Regions from separate parts of the Colwellia sp. 5_MG-2023 genome, predicted to be linked through region 2. Evidence: predicted binding sites of a transcription regulator. Region 2 holds the regulator's gene; each other region holds the start of a gene.
What was found. The regulator sigma-54, encoded in region 2, starts transcription at its own class of promoters, with help from an activator protein. The targets are predictions, from matches to a motif close to GTTGGCACGNNNNTNGNNT.
Positions count from the first base shown of each region.

Region 1: the regulator sigma-54 is predicted to act here: its motif matches at 3,731-3,749, upstream of Q4496_RS16020 (PEP-CTERM sorting domain-containing protein).
Region 3: the regulator sigma-54 is predicted to act here: its motif matches at 2,410-2,428, upstream of Q4496_RS10130 (putative urea ABC transporter substrate-binding protein).
Region 4: the regulator sigma-54 is predicted to act here: its motif matches at 1,368-1,386, upstream of Q4496_RS12490 (DUF3192 domain-containing protein).

Region 1 is NZ_JAUOPW010000031.1:39,779-44,912, forward strand. Features, by position in the region: gene plsY (glycerol-3-phosphate 1-O-acyltransferase PlsY) at 1-435, shown strand, start outside; gene tsaD (tRNA (adenosine(37)-N6)-threonylcarbamoyltransferase complex transferase subunit TsaD) at 468-1,529, opposite strand; gene rpsU (30S ribosomal protein S21) at 1,776-1,991, shown strand; gene Q4496_RS16010 (GatB/YqeY domain-containing protein) at 2,039-2,482, shown strand; gene Q4496_RS16015 (1-aminocyclopropane-1-carboxylate deaminase/D-cysteine desulfhydrase) at 2,548-3,516, opposite strand; gene Q4496_RS16020 (PEP-CTERM sorting domain-containing protein) at 3,825-4,442, shown strand; partial or broken gene Q4496_RS16025 (retention module-containing protein) at 4,784-5,134, shown strand, end outside.
Region 2 is NZ_JAUOPW010000004.1:24,274-29,407, forward strand. Features, by position in the region: gene mgtE (magnesium transporter) at 1-1,081, opposite strand, end outside; gene Q4496_RS04735 (HPr family phosphocarrier protein) at 1,409-1,717, opposite strand; gene rapZ (RNase adapter RapZ) at 1,726-2,580, opposite strand; gene ptsN (PTS IIA-like nitrogen regulatory protein PtsN) at 2,651-3,103, opposite strand; gene hpf (ribosome hibernation promoting factor) at 3,121-3,408, opposite strand; gene Q4496_RS04755 (RNA polymerase factor sigma-54) at 3,453-4,964, opposite strand; gene lptB (LPS export ABC transporter ATP-binding protein) at 5,049-5,134, opposite strand, start outside.
Region 3 is NZ_JAUOPW010000012.1:70,631-75,764, forward strand. Features, by position in the region: gene dnaQ (DNA polymerase III subunit epsilon) at 1-735, shown strand, start outside; gene Q4496_RS10125 (TIGR03503 family protein) at 714-2,045, shown strand; guanidine-I (ykkC/yxkD leader) riboswitch at 2,486-2,581, shown strand; gene Q4496_RS10130 (putative urea ABC transporter substrate-binding protein) at 2,633-3,721, shown strand; gene Q4496_RS10135 (ABC transporter permease) at 3,742-4,554, shown strand; gene Q4496_RS10140 (ABC transporter ATP-binding protein) at 4,554-5,134, shown strand, end outside.
Region 4 is NZ_JAUOPW010000018.1:41,798-46,931, forward strand. Features, by position in the region: gene queF (NADPH-dependent 7-cyano-7-deazaguanine reductase QueF) at 1-196, opposite strand, end outside; gene syd (SecY-interacting protein) at 253-858, shown strand; gene Q4496_RS12485 (hypothetical protein) at 932-1,246, opposite strand; gene Q4496_RS12490 (DUF3192 domain-containing protein) at 1,424-1,801, shown strand; gene Q4496_RS12495 (GNAT family N-acetyltransferase) at 1,999-2,637, shown strand; gene fadR (fatty acid metabolism transcriptional regulator FadR) at 2,771-3,484, shown strand; gene Q4496_RS12505 (methyl-accepting chemotaxis protein) at 3,784-5,134, shown strand, end outside.

The DNA.
Region 1 (5,134 bases), on a different contig from region 2:
ACAGCTGCTACTGTATTGTTTTTAGATATATTAAAAGGCACTTTACCAGTATGGAGTGCTTATTTCTTGCAAGTTGAGCCTTTAGATTTGGGGATTATTGGTGTCGCAGCCTGTCTAGGGCATATGTATCCAATATTTTTTAATTTTCGAGGTGGTAAAGCAGTGGCTACCGCCTTAGGAACTTTATTACCTATTGGCTTAGGTTTAGGATTTTTACTGATTATTACTTGGCTTACAGTGGCAAAATTAACTAAATATTCAAGTTTAGCGGCTATTGTTACTGTTTCTTTGGCGCCGTTGTATATTTTTATATTAAAGCCGCTTTATGTTTATCCGGCTTTAATGTTGAGTGCGTTAATTATATTACGCCATAAAGACAATATTGTTCGTTTACTTAAAGGAACAGAAAGTAAAATCTCTACAAAAATAAATTAGTCGATTTAATTTACTATCATCATTGTATTGCTTTAAACTGCAGGTAAGCTATCTAATGACCAACGTGGACTGGCTTTAAAAGTTAGATCTGCGTGTGTGCCTGCTTTTAATCTTTGTAAGCCTGCATAAGCAATCATAGCGCCATTATCAGTACAAAATTCAGGTCTAGGATAAAATACACTACCACCAAGTTTTTTAGTGGTAATGGCTAATTTTTCTCGTAGTGCTGTATTCGCACTAACACCACCAGCAATGACTAAGCGATTTAAATTCTCTTGTTGTAAAGCACGTTTACACTTTATGGCTAAGGTATCAACGACAGCTTGTTGAAAAGCATTAGCAATATCTGCATGGGTTTGTTTAAGTATATCATCCGAGAAGCTTTTGCCATCTGCAGAGAAACACTCTTTTCTAACTAACGTACCAGCTGCTGTTTTTAAACCGCTAAAACTAAAATCTAAACCTGGTCTGTCTGTCATAGGGCGAGGTAATTTGAATCTACCAGCAACACCTGATTCGGCCATTTTTGATAACGCAGGGCCGCCTGGGTAGTCTAGCCCTAACAATTTCGCTGTTTTATCAAAAGCTTCTCCAGCTGCGTCATCAACAGATTCACCTAGTAATTTATATTGACCAATACCGTCGACACGAACAAGCATGGTGTGGCCACCTGATACAAGTAGTGCAACAAATGGGAATTCAGGTACATCATCTTCTAGCATAGGAGCTAATAAATGCCCCTCCATATGATGGACCGGTACTGCTGGTAAGTTCCAACCGTAAGCTAAGCTTCGACCAATTGAACAACCAACTAATAGTGCGCCAACAAGTCCAGGACCTGCAGTGTATGCAACGCCATCTAAATCTTTGGGGGTTAAATTAGCTTCTTTTAATACCGCTTGAATTAAAGGGATTGTTTTGCGAACATGATCACGAGAAGCTAGTTCAGGTACAACGCCGCCATAATCAGCATGTACAGCAATTTGACTATAAAGCTGGTGGGCTAAGATCCCTTCAGGACGATTGCCTTGCCCATCATCGTAAATAGCAATACCTGTTTCGTCGCAAGAAGTTTCAATACCTAAAATTCGCATAAAATTATTTTTGATTCACTTAAAAGAGACGATTTTACCTGTCCTAGTGATATTTCGCTACTATATTTGATACAGGAGCGAGATTAATCTTTACATCACTTAGCACTTAGCAGTAGAATACGTCACCCATTTTTGATAGAGCGGGTGTAAACAAGATTGAGTTTATTTTTTAAATAGAAAGAATTTACTAAGAGATCGAAGTTAAACACCGATTTATATAGATATAATACTAAGGTAAAAAAGTACATGCCAGTAATTAAAGTAAGAGAAAACGAACCATTTGACGTAGCATTACGTCGTTTTAAACGTTCATGTGAAAAAGCAGGAATCCTTTCTGAAGTTCGTCGTCGCGAATGTTACGAAAAGCCAACTTGGGAACGTAAGCGTAAAAAAGCAGCTGCTGTAAAACGTGCAGCGAAAAAAGTTTCTCGTGAGAACGCACGCCACGTTCGCATGTACTAAAAGCATTCTATTTAGAATGTCCTTAGTAACCTTTGGAGTATAATTAGATGTTACTTCTAACTCAGCTCCAAGATGAAATGAAAAATGCCATGCGTGCCCAAGACAAATTACGTCTAGGTGTTATTCGTATGGCTATATCTGCAGTGAAACAAGCAAAAATTGATCATAACACCGAAGCAACTGATGAGAATGTTATTGCCGTATTAACCAAAATGGTTAAGCAGCGTAAAGAATCAATCAAAATGTTTACTGATGGTGGTCGTGATGAATTAGCTGTGAAAGAAGCTGAAGAAGTAAGTGCTTTAGAGTTCTTTCTTCCTCAACCTTTAACTAATGCAGAAATTAACGACTTAATTAATCAAGCTATTACAGATACTGGTGCAGCCTCAATGGCTGACATGGGTAAGGTAATGGCAACATTAAAACCCTTGATGCAAGGTAGAGCCGATATGGGCGTAGTAAGTGGCCAAATAAAAGCCGCTTTAAATTAGCGTACTATCTGGAAATTAAGCAGCAAGAGTTAATAGTTTATAAGAAGCCGTAATAACTTTAGTTATTACGGCTTTTTTATTAAGTTTATTTTTTCAGGCTCTCGCCAATGTTCAGTTTTTAAAATTCCACGTTCAATCATTCCACCAAGTCCTTGCATACCACCAGTATGTAATAAGATAATTCGCTCTCCTTTAGCAAAATACCCTTGCTCAAGTAAATCAATAAACGCTAAAAGCATCTTTCCCGAATAAACAGGTTCAAAATCAACACTGGTGATACGGTTAAATTCAAGTATACGGTTGGCATCTAATTGGCTAAACTTTGCATAACCACCACGATGAAAGTTAGTGAGTAATTGCCAGTTATCATGCAATTTTACTGGCCCTGGTAATAATTTGTTTATAGTATTTGTTAAGTAATCGGCTTCTTTTAATACAGCGATTCCTAATAGTTTATGCAAATTCACATTTGAGTTGAGGTCTCCAGTGATAAGACCCGCTAAAGTGCCACCACTACCTACTGGCGTGATTAATGTGTCGTAATCAGTTTGTTTATTTAATTCTGTGATTATTTCTGCAACACCTTTAATTGCTAGTGTGTTACTGCCACCCTCGGGCACTATAAAGTAATTAGGATACTGTCGCTGTAATTCGGTTAAATAATCAATGTCGTGTCTGCGACGATAAGTTTTACGATCAATAAAATGTAGCTCCATTCCCCAGTATTTAGCCCATGTTAACGTGTAATTATTGGCATATTGTTGTTCACCACGGATGAAGCCTACACAAGGTATACCTTTTTGGAAACAAGCAAATGCTAAAGCATGTATGTGGTTTGAATAACTGCCTCCAAAGCTAAGTACACCATTAATATCTTTACTCCGTAACACATGTTCTAAATTGTATTTAAGTTTTCGCCACTTGTTACCCGAAATAGTTGGGTGAATATTATCATCACGCTTTACTTGAACTACTACGTTATGTTTTGTAAATAGTGGATGATGTAGAGGTTGCAATTCGGATAAAATGGTCATGGTAGATAAGTAATATCATTGTAATTATTGATGGTTTGGGTAAAATATAATCAATTGATGAAAATATAATGCATAAGTGTTAAGCTATAAAGTAAGTATACATTGAATTTAAAAATGATAGTTAGGGAATATTTTCTGTCATGTTTTTTAACAGTCAGGATAATAATAAATATTGTTTATGCTGTTTGTTATTGATATATAAGAATATTTAATTTTTGGCATACAGATTGCCTTATCTGTTGTTAAGAGATCTATACCGTTTTATATGATTTAATTACTGACCCTCTGTAGGGTTTAAGGAAAGTAGTATGAGTTCTAAAATTATAAATGTTGTTTTGGTTTGTTTATTTACTCTTTGTGTTGCAGGAAAAGCGAATGCAGGGTTAATTGTAGGTGATTTATATGCTGATGATGCAGGAGTGCAATGGGAGTATGTAGGCTCATACGACTTAGTTCCTTCAGAAATTGAATATAAACTACCTACAGATGTGGAAATCGTAAACGGTGCTAATACTGAGATTGCTAACTTTAATGGTATTGAGGCTGCAACACATACTTTTGGTGCTCTTACTGGTGATCAAAAATATGCTATAAGTACTAATGATATTGCGATCTATGACTTATTTGATTTTTTAGATATTTCCGAATATACCGTTAACCATGAGGCTTGGTATGATATTTATGGAGGTACAGTCAATGGAGTTAACGTTGGAGTAGTATCAAAAGATGAGTCTTATGTTGAGCCTAATGATTTCTATAATGTTGATGGTGCATTCTCAGCTTATATTGGTGATCGTGCAATTGCAGGGGCTAATATAAACTATGTTTTTAAATCTGTGACTACATCGGTTCCAGAACCATCAACACTTGCTATTTTTGCATTAGCGTTAGCGGGATTAACAGCTCGTCGCTTTAAAAATAAATAGTAATTTTTGTTATTAATTGGCGATGTCGCTCGGCATCGCTATTTGTTTATTTGTTATATATTGTTCATTGTTAAACTAGTAAAAGCACCTCATATTGCCTACTTCTGAACGCATAATCTTAAAAGCCAAATGTAGATCAAAGTTATAGCAAATAACCTTAATTATTCTTAATTACGCCATTGACTTTATGGAGTAATTAACCGATAAAAGATAGCTAGTACAGACTTTATTTAAATAATATTAGTTAAGCTTAATTTATAGTATTTTATTGCTAATCATTCATTAAGTTTTGTTAAATGCTTTTTAAGATATGGTAAACCAAATTAATAGGAAGGTTGTCTATGGAAAATTATACTAACCCAGCAAATGCCGAAGTAACCGATGTTATTGGTGAAGTAAGTATTGATTTGGCTGAAAATACTATATTACAAGTTGGCGATATTATTCAATCAGGCACGACAGTTAACTTAGCAAATGGCAGTGAACTTATATTAACTTTTGCTGATGGTAGTCAACAGAGAGTTTCTAATTCTGAAGGAGAATTAGTCAAGGAAGAGATTGTTGATACCGTTACTACAGAGAGTGAGCTTAACGCTGTCGAAATTACAGATATAGATAACCTGCAGAATGAGATAGAGGCAATTCAAGAGTTAATTGCCTCTGGAGATGACGTTGATCTTCCTGAGACGGCT
Region 2 (5,134 bases):
TATGTAATAGCGCGCGCGCATTACTATTACCAACATGGCCTAATGCCATACCACGTATAACTAAGGTTAAGGTTTGATTACCGGCTACGCCACCCATACTTGGCACCAACGAGTTAAGTACTGCTAGTATTGCTAATTGCTGAAATAACCCTTCGAACATACTTGTAACGGCTACTGCAAATAAGGCGGTAATTAAGTTAACCCCTAGCCATAAAGAGCGTTGTTTAGTACTTTTTAATACAGGAGCAAATGTATCGGCTTCATCATCTAAACCTGCCATACTCATCATAGAATGCTCTGCATCTTCACGAATTATATCAATAACATCATCAATGGTGATACGACCAAGTAAGTGACCTTTTTTATCAATGACAGGAGCAGAAAACCAGTCATGCTTTTCAAACAATTGCGCAACATCATGTTCACTCATATTAGCTTGTACAGCTTCTATTTCTGCATCAATCAACTTGGAAATGATAACCTCAGGTTTAGCGGTTATAATAGCGGCTAGTGACACAGCACCAATGAAGTGATTACTTCGGTCGACGACATAAAATGAGTCTGTTGCTTCAGGTAGTTGACCTTTTAAGCGTAAATAGCGTAATACTACGTCAACACTTACCTCAGGTTGTAGCGTAATGGTATCAGTGTTCATGATACCACCTGCTGTCTCTTTGTCATAAGATAGCGCAGTTTCTACCCGTGCTCTATCCTGAGAGTCCATAGAATCGAGAACTTTTCTATAAACAGTATCAGGTAAGGTACGTAACACTTCTGCTAGATCATCAACATCCATACCTTCAGCAACGGCAGCCAGTTTTTCAGGCTGCATGCTTTGTAAAATGCCTTTACGTACTTCTTCATTTAATTCTTCAAGTACTTCACCATGGTGTTCAGCATCAATAAGTTGCCATAATAATGCGCGACTCTTAGCTGGAGAAGATTCAAGGAATAGCGCGAGATCATAGGCAGACATGTCTTGTAATAATTTGCGTACATAGACAAACATACCACCATCAAGTGCTTCATTAATTTGGTGTAGTCTTTCTTGAATATATTCTTGTTCTATTAGATCCGGCATAGATATCTTACTTGAGCGTAGGGAATGATAAATACCAACGCTATTAAACACTTGAGAGTGGGTGTGTAATAGACTTAATATTTTTTATTATGGTTAAGTTTATCGTAACTTAGCGTTTCTTTCAGCTTTTTTACTTATTTAACTTGAACTTGGTTTAAGATATTTTTAATTAATTGAAAATATTAAGAATCTTACTTTTACTATACTCATGCTTGATAGTTTTCTACTTTTGACCTGCAAGCAGTAGGGAAAATCGAGCGTCAATAGCTAGTCTATCGCACGTAAATAGCTGTTTGAGGAATATTTATTAAGCCGATCTTGGGCTATTTATTCATCTTCATCAAACTTAGCTTCAATCAGCTGGCTTATAGCTTCTAATGCAGCGGGTGCATCGGTTCCTTGAGCGGTGACTGTTACATTTTTTCCTTGTCCACCAGCTAAGAGCATTATGGCCATTATGCTATTGGCGTCAGCTTCTTTTTCTTCTAATGATAGGGTTATTTGGGCGGAGAATTTCTGACAAAGTAAGGCTAATTTACTTGCAGCTCGGGCATGTAAGCCAAGTTTGTTAATTATAGTTAATTCTTTACTGACGATGATATCATCATGGTTCTTGTTATGCTTTTGAATAGACATAATGAGTTTTACTCTTTAATTTTCTTAATGTCTCGATGATGAGTTTGAACATGTTGTTGTTCTTTACTAAAGTTCTTTGCTAATAAATCAGCAATATAAACAGAGCGGTGTTTCCCACCCGTACAACCAATTGCAATAGTAACATAACTACGGTTATTGCGTTCTAGATGGGGTAACCAAGTCATCATAAAACTATTAATTTGCCAAATAAACTTTGTCACAATTGGCTGACTAGAAAGGAAGTCTTTTACTGGTTGCTCTAAACCTGTAAAAGGTTTTAGTTCAGTTTCCCAATGAGGATTAGGAAGAAAGCGTGCATCGAATACATAATCAGCATCAGCAGGAATACCGTGTTTAAAGCCAAAAGACTCGAAGACTAAAACCATTTTACCGGTTTTCTTTCCAAGAATTCTTTCTCGTACCAAGTCAGCTAATTGGTGCGGAGTTAGCTGGCTGGTATTGATATATAAGTCGGCATTGGTAGAAATAGGTGCTAATAGTTTCTTTTCGAGTGATATCGCTTGGTCTAGCGCAATATTCTCTTTAATTAGAGGATGTAAGCGCCTTGTTTCACTAAAACGACGAATAAGGTCATTGTCATCTGCATCTAAAAATAATGTCGTTACATCAACTGCATCAGGTAAATATTCAATGATCTCTACAATATCCTTAGGATTGTTAGGTAAGTTACGAACATCTAGGCTTACTGCAACATTGTCATAATCATTAATCACGGTATGGGTTAATGCAGGTAGTAAATTAACAGGAATATTATCAACACAATAATATCCTAAATCTTCTAATACTCTTAATGCAACTGATTTCCCTGAGCCAGAGCGGCCACTAACAATGATAAGTTTCATATTTTTAAGTTCCGCATGAATTAGCTATGCATTAGGTTTTATTGTGTAGAAATATATTTCAACTTATTGATTAAGCGGTTTGTTGAATAAGATCAAACATCTCTTGTTGGCTAGTGCATTTACGAACTTTTTTAGCTGTTTTGCGATCACTAAATAGTTTGGCAATACTTTGCAACGTTTCTAAATGCGCTTGCGTATTGTCTTCAGGTACAAATAGGCAAATAAATATATCAACAGGTCTATTATCAATTGCGTCGAAGTCAATTGCGTTTTCAGTAGTTAAAAACACGGCAATAGCTTTGTCTGTATTGTTTAGTCTGCCGTGAGGGATAGCGATACCGTTGCCGATACCAGTACTCCCCATTTTCTCTCTATTCATTAAGCTATCTAATAGATCTGTTGGGTTAGAGTCAATTAGTTCATTGGCGGCAAGTTGGCAAATTAGTTCAAGTAAACGCTTTTTGCTTTGAACTGGAACTGCACAACGTGTGCAGTTCAGTGTTAATATATTTTGTAGTGTCATAATTATAATGGATAAAACTAATGTTGTGTTATTTTGCCTTTGTATTTGAGTACTTGGCGATCTAGTTTATCCACCAAAGTATCTATCGAGGTATACATATCAGCACTTACTGCTGAAGCATGAATTTCACTGCCTTTTAAATGTATAGTTGCTTCAGCTATCTGTTCTAACTTTTCAACAGTCAAGACTACATGAACATTATTGATATGATCAAAATGTCGCTCTAATTTAGCTAATTTTGTTTCAACACAATCGCGTAATGATGACGTTACTTCTACATGGTGACCGGTAAGGTTAATTTGCATAAGTATGTTCCTTCTCTAGTTAATTCAGAAAATAAAGTCACAGGCTATAATAAACTCTTACGTTGGTTGGACGGTGGTATAGATAAGGATTCACGATACTTAGCTATAGTACGTCTAGCAACATTAATTCCTTGTTGTGCTAGTAAGTCTGCCATTTTGCTATCACTGAGCGGTTTAGCGGGTGTTTCTGCTAAAATGAGTTTTTTAATTAATGAACGTATGGCAGTTGATGAACATTCACCTCCATTTTCGGTACTAACATGACTTGAAAAAAAGTATTTTAATTCAAAAATACCTCTAGGCGTGTGCATATATTTTTGCGTAGTTACGCGAGATATAGTTGACTCATGCATATCCACGGCTTCAGCAATATCATTTAATACCATAGGTCGCATCGCTTCAGCGCCATGTTCTAAAAAGCCTTGTTGACGTTGTACAATGCAGTTAGATACTTTAAGTAAAGTATCATTACGTGACTCTAAACTTTTAATAAACCATTTAGCTTCTTGTAAGTTTGTTCGAATAAACTGTCCGTCATTACTAGAAGATTTTGTTGTTTTTGTCATGGCAGCATATTGTTGATTTACTGATAGCTTAGGAGCAGTATCAGGGTTTAATTCGACAACCCAACGACCATTTTTCTTTTCTACGGAAACATCAGGAATAACATATTGATCATCGCTTTTCACTACTGCATCACCAGGACGAGGATTTAAGCTCTGTATCAAACGCATTACTTCACGTAACTGTTCTTCTTTGAGGCGAGTTTTACGCATTAATTGTCGATAGTCACGATTACCGAGTAAGTCGATATGCTCGCCGATAATTAATTTACTTTCTTTTAAGTAAGGGGTTTCAGGATCAAACTGATTTAATTGAATAATTAAACAATCAGCGATAGAACGGGCTGCAACACCAACAGGATCAAAGACATTAATACGTTTTAATACCGCTTCGACTTCATCAAGTTCCAGTCCTTCTATACCAACACTTTCTAATATTTCTTCACTCGATACCGTAAGATAACCTGCTTCATCAACAGCCTCTATAATAGCGATAGCAACCGTGCGATCAGTTTCTGAAAATGGCGTTAATTCCATTTGCCATAAAAGGTGATCTTGTATTGAATCGATCGTTTCACCTTGATAGGTGTAATCTTCACTTGGGCTACTAATTGCCCCTGTATTTGACGTACCAGCACTGTAACTTTCTTCCCAAGTTGTATCAATGTTCAACTCTTCTGGTATGTCATTTTTCTCCATTGCTTCTGTTGTACTTATCTCATCAATAGAGGCTGATGAATCTTCACTTCCATCACTGGTAGATCGTTCTGTGATGGTGGCTGAAAAAGCTTCTTCAAGTTTATCTCTACTATCCTCTGAATTATTATCTGAGGTTTCTTGATCATTAATTTCAAGCAGAGGATTACTTTCAAGTACTTCTTGAATTTCTTGTTGAAGCTCTAACGTCGATAACTGCAAAAGCTTTATAGCTTGTTGCAGTTGTGGCGTCATGGTTAGTTGTTGTCCTATCCGGAGTTGCAGAGTTGGGCGCATCTACGTTGTCTTAATTCCTGTTATTATTGTTTATAGTTACTAACTTAGAGCAAGTATAGTCTACGAATTTATTATATATGTTAACTATAGCGTGAATTGCTCGCCTAGGTATACATCTCTTACCTTTTGATTAGCAAGAATTTGATTAGAATCTCCTTCTGCTATTATTT
Region 3 (5,134 bases), on a different contig from region 2:
ATTATTCTTGATACGGAAACGACGGGTATCAACCCAAGAGAAGGGCATAGAATTGTTGAAATTGGCTGTGTAGAAATGATCAATCGACAGTTAACTGGCCGAACATTTCATGCCTATATAAAACCGATGGATTCGCGCGGAGAAGTCTTCGTGATGGAGCAAGAGGTAATTAACGTCCATGGTTTAACAAATGAATTTTTAAATGATAAACCTATTTTTTCTCAAGTTGTGGATGAGTTCATAGATTTTATTCGCGGTGCAAACTTGGTTATTCATAATGCTAAGTTTGATGTTGGCTTTATGGATCATGAATTTTCTTTATTGAATTTTGCCGAACGTTCTCGTAATAAAGTACCTATGACAGAAGATATTTGTACTATTACCGATACTTTGAAAACGTCGAAAGACGAGTTTGGATCACCTAAAACCTTAGATTATTTAGCCCGTTTTTATAAAGTTGATAAGCTTATTGATCGTACTTATCATGGGGCTTTAATTGATGCTCAATTGCTTGCTTTTGTGTATATTGAAATGACGCGAAAGCAATCAGCATTTAACCTTTCTGTTGGTGATAATAGTGGTGGTGATGCCAAAGAAATTAGACGACTTAGTAAAGATAGAAAAAAATTAAAGGTTATTGCTGCTACGGTCGATGAAAAAGAAGCACATAAAGAAAGGTTAGCCGTTGTTAAGCAAAAAGGGGGAGAGCCACTTTGGAAATTACCAAGCTATTAGTATTTTGTTTGCTGTTACTAACGAATGTTAATTATGCCGTTGCGCAAAATGCAGAAAAAACAGACGTAAAGGCTATAGAAAAAGATAGTTATCTAACTGATAGTGAAGAAAAAAATCTAACAAAACGAGAAATAGATTTCTATCAAAGCGATAATATTACTAATGAAATACCTTACTTCGATAATCGCTTTCATATTGATGCTGAGCTTGATGAAATAACTCTCATATTTTTTAGAGTGAAGGGTAGTAGGTCTATAATTCTAGTACAACCGGACGGTAAAAAGATACGGTCTAGTGTTCATGATCCTGATACGGTGAAATGGTACGACGATAAGACTTTTGACATGGTAAAAATTACTAAACCTATGCCTGGTCCTTGGCAAGCAATTGGTAATATTTTACCTGAGAGTAAGATATTAATTGTGTCAGAAGTTAAAATTGAAATAGAACCTTTTCCCAATGTTTTATTGTCAGGGGAAACGATAAAAGTTGTTGGTAAGCTTTACAATGGCAATCGAAATATTGAGGTTTCAGAGTTTAAAGAGGTTGTTGAGTTAGATGTAAACTTTTTTAGTACCAATAATTCAGATTATGCAAACTTTGGTGCCGATGCGCTTAAAGTTAGCTCGTTTAGCGATGATGGTCGTGGTCTAGATGAGTATGCGGGAGATAATATTTATACGGGGGAATTCATGTTGAATTTTGCTCCTGGTGAATGGCAACCTGTTTTCGTTATAAAGCTGCCATTAATGACAAGAGAGCTTCGTTATGAGCCTGTTATTTTACATGAAGCACCAGTTGAATTATCGGTAGTGCCTGCAGAAGATGATACCATGGCACATAAGTTAGTTTTGACTATTGACCCTACTTATGTCGATCCAAGTAGTTTAATTTTTCAAGGAAAGATAACATCACCTGATAGACATACAAGACCCTTTTCTATTACGGATAATGAAAATATAGAAAGCCCGACCGTTCGAACTAAAGATTTCCCTTACACTGAACCTGGTATTCATCGTGTGACTGTGAGTGCTTTTGGCCGCACAATAACAGGACGTGAGTTTCGTCTAGCTGTACCTGATTTTTCTTTTAATATTAAAGAATTTCCTAAGGAAATTACGCAAATACCAGAGGAGAATACAGTGGATGAACAGCAAATTGAACTTGCCGATAAATTAGCGCAGCAACAAAAACTAGATGAAGAAAATAGTATGAAAACCATTGTTACTGTTATAGTTGCTAATCTTGTTATTATTTTGTTCGCTATTGCCTTATTTTTCTTTGTACGTAAAAGAAAAGTTAACAGTTAAATTGGTTCGTTTTCTAAACAAAGTAATCTCGCTGATAAATCAATTTACCTTTTATCTCTTAGTAGAAAAACAACTGTTATAAATCAATGAAGGGCTGCTGTTAAGCCTTCTCAAATACTTTCAAGCATCAATATATTCATTTGATACTGATTCATCCTAAAAATTAATCATGTACAAAGCTTTCTTTTTATAAAAGGGACGTGCTTTTTTTAGGAAATAAAGCGCTTTCTTAAATAAACCTACGAATAGAATTTAAGCACTATTTTGGATCAAGCTTAACTGATATTTACCCTTTATGGTGCATTATGACTAAAGTTGAGAATGTTTTTTCCTGCTATATTGCTGTAATTATTGAGTATTTTTAATTGGCATTATATTTGCTATTTTCTAGTTACTCGTATGAGGGATATTGGTAAGTCACTTATCAATATCACAATTTGGTAATAGACATCTAGGGTTCCGGCTTTTTAGCGACTGGACCGAGAGTTGTCGACCTTTATTTGAAGGTTACACGGAGGGATAAAAGCCCGGGAGAAGATTAGAGCAATGTCTCTCATACTTTCTATGTGTAACTAAAGGATAAAGATATGAATATTATTAAACATTTACGTAGCTCAGTTTCTAAATTCCTCACACTTAGCGCTCTTTGCAGCGTTGTTTTGTTTAACTCAGTAGCCAGTGCAGCAGATGAAAAACCTACTTTCCGTTTAGCTTGGACTATTTATGTCGGCTGGATGCCTTGGGATTATGGTAATGCGTCAGGCATTGTAAAAAAATGGGCTGACAAATATGACATCAACATTGAAGTTGTTCAGGTTAATGATTATGTCGAATCTATTAACCAATATACGGCTGGTGGTTTTGATGCAACCGTAATGACAAATATGGATGCATTAACTATTCCTGCAGCCAGTGGTGTTGATTCTACAGCGGTAATTATTGGTGATTTCTCTAACGGTAATGATGGTGTTGTGCTTAAAGGTAAAAAAACACTAGCTGATATTAAAGGACAAAATATTAACTTAGTTGAACTAAGTGTTTCTCATTATTTATTAGCTCGCGCACTAGAAACTATCTCGCTAACTGAACGTGATGTACGTGTTGTAAATACCTCGGATGCTGACCTTGTTGCCGCATTTACTACTGATGATGTAACGGCAGTCACTACCTGGAACCCATTATTAAGTGAAATAACCGCAATGCCAAATACCAGTAAAGTATTTGACTCTTCAATGATCCCTGGTGAAATCATCGACTTGTTAGTTGTTAATACACAAACACTTAATGATAACCCTAAATTAGGTAAAGCCTTAACAGGTGCTTGGTATGAAATTATGGCCACTATGCAAGGTAGCGATCAAAAAGCTATTGATGCACGTACCATGATGGCAGAAGCTTCAGGCACTGATTTAGCAGGATACGATGCACAATTAGCTTCAACAAAAATGTTCTTCAATGCTAAAGATGCCGTAATGTTTAACAACAGCGCTGACCTTAAAAATACCATGGGTAAAGTAGCAGAATTTTCATTTAAACATGGCTTATTAGGTGAGGGTGCAAGTGATGCTACATTCATTGGTATTGAAACACCAAGTGGCGTTTATGGTAACAAACAAAATATCAAACTTCGTTTTACTCCTTCATTTATGCAAATGGCTATCGACAATAAACTATAAGGCTGATTGTTATGCGTTTAATGAATAGTAAACCCAGTCGTTCAGTACGACTGATTTTAAACTTATTACCTTTTGTTCTCTTGTTAATTATTTATACGGTTGCATCTGATGCACGCTTATTAGAAAACCCAAGTGACAAATTATTACCTTCATGGTCAAGTTTTGCTGATGCGGTACAGCGTATGGCATTTGAACCAAGTAAACGTACTGGCGAATATTTGTTATGGGCTGATACCGGGGCAAGTTTAGAACGCTTATTTTTTGGGGTTGGTATTAGTGCACTTATTGGTTTAGTTCTTGGGGTTATTAATGGCATGTTGCCGCTGTTCAGAGCAACACTTTCTCCTTTGGTTACCGCTATTTCGTTAATTCCACCAATGGCGATATTACCGATATTGTTTATCGTCTTTGGTTTGGGTGAATTATCTAAAGTAATGCTAATTATCATTGGTATTTGTCCTATTTTAATTCGTGATTTACAACTACGTACACAGTCATTACCTGCAGAGCAGTTACTTAAGGCACAAACCTTAGGTGCTAATACATGGCAAATAATGATTAGAGTAGTGTTACCACAAGTATTACCACCATTATTGAGCGCAGTCCGTTTAACCTTAGGCAGTGCATGGTTGTTCTTGATTGCGGGTGAAGCCATTGCCGCAACAGAAGGTTTAGGGTATCGGATCTTTTTAATTCGTCGTTATTTAGCCATGGACGTAATCTTACCTTACGTACTTTGGATTGCGGTATTAGCTTTTTTAATGGATACCATTTTACGACTTATTTCAAAGCGCGCTTTTCCTTGGTACCACGGTAAAGGAGGAGAAGAATAATGACAGATCCATTCATTAAAAATACGGTTGAGCCTATTATTGAAATTAAACAAGTTTGGAAAGAATACGGTGATCATATCGTGCTTGAAAAACTTAACTTAAACGTACAAGCCGGCGAATTTATTAGCATTGTTGGTGCCTCAGGTTGTGGTAAAACAACGTTATTAAATATGTTATTAGGTACTGAAGATCACAGTAGAGGGGACGTTTTACTTGATGGCGAACCTATGCCTAAAGAGCCTAACGCAACTCGCGGTATTGTTTTTCAAAAGTATTCAGCTTTTCCGCACCTTAATGCTTTAGAAAATGTCATGTTAGGTGCCGAATTTGCCAAAGCTCCATTTTTCGGAAAAGTGCTTGGTAAACAACGTAAAGAAATTAAAGAAAAAGCGTTAGAGATGTTAACTGCCGTTGGCTTAGGCCATGCGGCTGCTAAATACCCAAGTGAGTTATCTGGTGGTATGCAACAGCGTTTAGCTATTGCTCAAGCTCTGATTAAAGAGCCTCGTATTTTATTACTGGATGAGCCTTTTGGTGCACTGGATCCAGGCATTCGTAAAGACATGCATAAACTGGTACG
Region 4 (5,134 bases), on a different contig from region 2:
TTAACCAAGATAATTCATATCCGTACCAAACATCTTCACCTATAAAAGGTAATGTATTTGAAACAAGTGATAAATCATCTCTATTTAAGCTTCTTGGTACACCTTGTAATAGATTTGGGTTATATTCACTACAATATTCGGTTGCTTTACCAAGCGTTAAATTTTTTAATTCTTTTGAATTTTGGTAGGTTGCCATAATTTTCTTATTTTATATGAAACTTCATAGACTATTTTAAAGGATCTCTGAATTAGATGACATCATCAAATCAAACTAAACTCAATTTAGTAGACATTTTGCAACAATTTTCTAAGCAGTATGTAAAAAATTATCAAAACACCTATTCTCACCCTCCGAAAGTAGAGCAAGACGAGCAATGGCTTTCACCTTGTGAAGATGCATACACTGACATGTCCACTGAATACAAAGCGCTATCTTCGGGGGAAGTCTATTGGCGACCGGTTAATATAGAAAAGGTGCAAGAGTTAAACTTTGATAATGTTGAAACCGCTTTAGAAATGACTTTGCACCCAGATATCAAAACATACTTTACGACTTTATACAGTGAAAATCTTGATGCTACCTGTGAAGAAGGTAATTTATCTTTGTTATTTGCGTGGAATCGGGATGACTTTCAGCGCTTACAAGAGAACTTGATTGGCCATATTTTAATGAAGCAGAGGTTGAAACAAGCTGAAACTGTTTTTGTTGCTGTCACGGATGAAGAAGATATGATCATCTCAGTTGAAAATGACACTGGAACAGTGTGGGTTGAGCGTGTTGGATGTAAGCCTCATAAAAAGCTAGCTGATTCACTTGCTGAGTTTATAAACACACTGACCCCTATAGTGCCTCAATAGTAATAGCGCGACCTTAATATAATGAGTAATATTAAGGTTAAAAGCACATGTTATTAATTCACCACTTAAGTAATTATTTAAGTAGTTGTTTTATAAGGGCTTTTAATTCTAATACTTCTTCTTTTAAACTTGTTAATTCATCACGGACGTCTTTCTCAAAAGATCTTTTTTCTGTTGGTGGATTATCCGTTTTACATTCAACATCAGTATGCTTTTCTTCAGGTAACGAGATAAAGCTTGGTTCATGCTGCCAATTTTTTAATACTGATATTATGGTAGGTAAAGGAACTTTTTTATTTAACTTGGTTTTAATTAGTGCAACGCTTGGTTTATTGCCTTCATTTGCTATTTTATTAGCAACGATTGAAATTTCATCATTTATTGTCATTTTGATTAATTGTCTTTGTAATATTCACTATATTTTAGCCAATGTTACTATTTATGTCAGTTGTTATTTTTAGTTGTTCTATTTTATTTAATATAATCAGTTGGTTATGTTTTTTTGTGTTGTTGGTTTGTTTTTTGCTTTATTACGCATGAAAGTATAATTCTATTAGGAGTAAATATGAAAAAATCATTGTTGGCATTACTTATTGTTTTACCGTTAACAACAACGTTAACTGGCTGTGTTATCTCAGTAAAAGATGGTCAAGTAGATCATTCAATTATGGGGGATAGTGAAGACAGAAGTTATAAAAACCGTAAAGTTATAGCACAAGTTCAACTCGGTACAAGTGTTGTCGATATGCAAGAAAAGTTAGGTGTTGCTGATTTTTCTGAAACTTACACTTACAATGAAAAAACTATTCGTGTTTTATATTATAGAAGTCAACGCAAGCATAAAGATGGGTTAACGACTAAGGATGAATGTACTTATTTAGAATTTGTTGATGGTACATTAACTCAAACAGGTAACGGTGACGAATATAAAAAATTACTATAATTAAAAATAGCAATACACCGAGCAGTATATTAAATGAAATAATATTGGTATGACATGATGTTATACCAAGTTATTTTATATTTATAACCCTGCACTATAATTATGACAGTTGAATTTTATTTACCTATTATTAAAAAAACTGGTATGGTGAATATAGGATAAAAAAATAAATATAATTGTTGGATTGGAGAACTTGTATGTCAGCGACTGTTTCGGTAGATAGTGAACTTGATATAAAGGCAACTTACCTTAGTGCAGAGAACCTTAAAGTAGCGGCTTCGCTCCTTTTTCAATCCTATCATGATGACCCTGTTTTTTTAGATATATTCAACAGTGACAAAGAAGGTTATGAGCAAAGATTAAGAGCATCAATCAGAGAAGAGTTAAACGCTTTCTGGCAAGCTAAGCAACCCATGGTAGGTTTGTATTTGGGCGAGTCGATGGTAGGTGTTGCTTGTTTGAATAGTCCAGATGATAGTGTAGGTACGGAAAGATTCTGGCATTGGCGTTTAAAAATGTTGCTAAGTGCTGGATATTTAAGCACTAAACAGATGATAGAAAAAGAAAAAGTTGTCCTTGCCTCTATCCCATTAAAAAAATTTCACATGTTATCCTTTATTGCTATTCACCCTTTGCATCAACATCATGGCTTTGGTCATTATCTAATGGCAGCAGTAAATACTGTTCTTGAAGAGCATAGTGATAGTGAAGGTGTTGCAGTTTATGCAACATCAGGAAAGTTTAGAACTTTTTTTGAAGATGCAAATTATAAATTTATTAAAGATTTAACTGTTGGTAAAGTTTCTGGTGCTTTAATGGTACATTACAGAGAATAATTAGCTGCTTAACCTTTATCTTTTATAATGTCATGAGCTTGGTTAGACCAGTCTTTTCTATTACGCTTGTACCAATTCAATCTTCTGGTACAATCAGTTTTATTAATTTATCTTTTTTAGGTCGTTTACGAATATGGTTATAAAAGCTCAAAGCCCTGCCGGATTTGCCGAGCAATATATTGTTGAATCAATTTGGAATGGTGGTTTTCCTCCTGGTTCAATTTTACCAGCAGAGCGTGAATTATCAGAGCTAATTGGTGTAACTAGAACAACCCTTAGAGAAGTACTACAGCGCTTGGCTAGAGATGGTTGGTTGACTATTAAACATGGAAAACCAACAAAAGTGAATAACTTTTGGGACACGTCAAGTTTAAATATTTTAGAAACGCTAGCGCATCTTGACCAAGAAGGTGTTCCTGATTTAGTGGATAATCTCTTATCAGCTCGTACTAATATCAGTGCTATTTATATTCGTGGTGCTATAAAAAACAATCCTAAAAAGACTATTGAATTGTTGAGTGCTTATACTGATATTGAAGATAATGGTGAAGCATTTGCTGAGTTTGATTATCAACTAAATAAAGAATTGGCAATAGCCTCAGAAAATTCTATTTATTTACTAATATTAAATGGTTTTAAAGGATTGTATTCGCGCATTGGTAGTTTGTATTTTGCGCACCCAACAGGACGTGAAATATCAAGGGCTTATTACCAAAAGCTTATTGAACTAGCGAACGAAGGACGTTTTGATGATTCTATTTTTGAAGTTCGTAAGTACGGCATAGAATCTGGAAAACTTTGGGCTGAATTAAAGGATGATGTGCTTAAAGAGCTTACTGTAGATTAATCATTTTATTTACACACATTTAAGCAAATAGACAATTTAGTTATACTATTTGCTTTTATTATGAATACACAGTTTAAATTATAAAAGAATCACCCCCCTTCCATTACTAATATAGTTATTCAAATTAGGTCTTTATTATCTATAAACATGCATTAGAACAATGGATTGCTCATTAATTATTCGTTTGAGTTGTTTACTTCAAACTCTTGATTTTAAAATTTGCGTAATATGATTTTTTTACTACACTCACTTTATTATGTATAAAAAAATTGTTGATTAACAATAACTAGAAGGCAAATATGGATTTATTTAAAACATTATCGATTCGCTATAAAATACTTTTAATTCCATTTGTTGGGGCTATTGGGTTCTGTGTGTATTTAGCTATAACACTTATGGCTATGTCTCACATAGTGACACAATTAGATAAGGCATATCGTATCGAATATCAGTTATTACAAACATCTGAATATAGCCTTGTTAGGCTGGATAAGTTGAAAGAAACGTTAGGTAATGCTGCAACTATGGGAGAAACCGATTTACTTGATGCTGCTAATACTTATGCGCAAGAAACTCGTGATAAACTTCAAAATAATATTCAGTCAGATGCAGAGAATGCGAATTATTTACGCTCGTTACTCAATGATTTTAATGAATATTATCAATTAGCTTTTGCACTTTCAAGTGAGATGGTAGATGGTTCTGCTGACTTTTCTACGTTAGGGAAGCGAAGTCAAGCAATGTCCGAAAAGCTTACTAATTTGCAAAATAAATTAAATACCTTTCGCGCAGAGCGATATCAATCTTTTACTCAAGCGTTTGAGTCTGTTAATGAAAAGGCAGAGTCAAATACCACCACAGGTATGATAGTTGGCGCTATTACTATCTTATCGTTGTTTGCTGTTGCTATTCCTGTTGCGAGAACGATTAGTTCAAGTTTACAAAATATTATTCAGTCAATGAAAGGTATTGCCCAAGAGAATGGAGATTTAACTGTTAGGCTTACCACTAACAGTAAAGACGAAATAGGTGAGTTAGTTCTATGGTTCAATAGCTTTATTGAAAAACTACAAGGTGTTATTAAAAATGTAGTAGATACCGCTTTACCATTAGCTGAAACCGCAAATACAATTTCGCAACTATCGAGTAGTACCATCAGCTCGTTTAACCGCCAATCAGACAGTGTTATTCAATCAAGACAGTCGGTCGAAGAAATGAGCCAAAGTGTTGCTGAAATTACGACTAATGCAGCAGATGCAGCTGATGCAGCCAAAAATGCAAATATAGAAGCTGAAAAAGGTAAGGACGTTGTTGAGCAAACGGTAATAGGTATTAGAACTTTAGCCGAAAATGTAACGCAAGCAGCAGAAACTGTGAATCAATTACAGGAAGATACCGATAGGGTAAATGTTGTGCTTGAAGTCATACGTGGTATTGCTGACCAGACCAACTTGCTAGCACTTAATGCTGCTATTGAAGCGGCAAGAGCAGGTGAACAAGGCCGTGGTTTTGCTGTAGTTGCAGATGAAGTTAGAAATCTAGCATCACGCACACAAGAATCTACAGAAGAAATTAATCAAATGCTGGGGCAGTTACAAGGTGCAGCTAAAAAAGCGGTAACTATGATGGAAAGCTCACGCACGAGTGTTG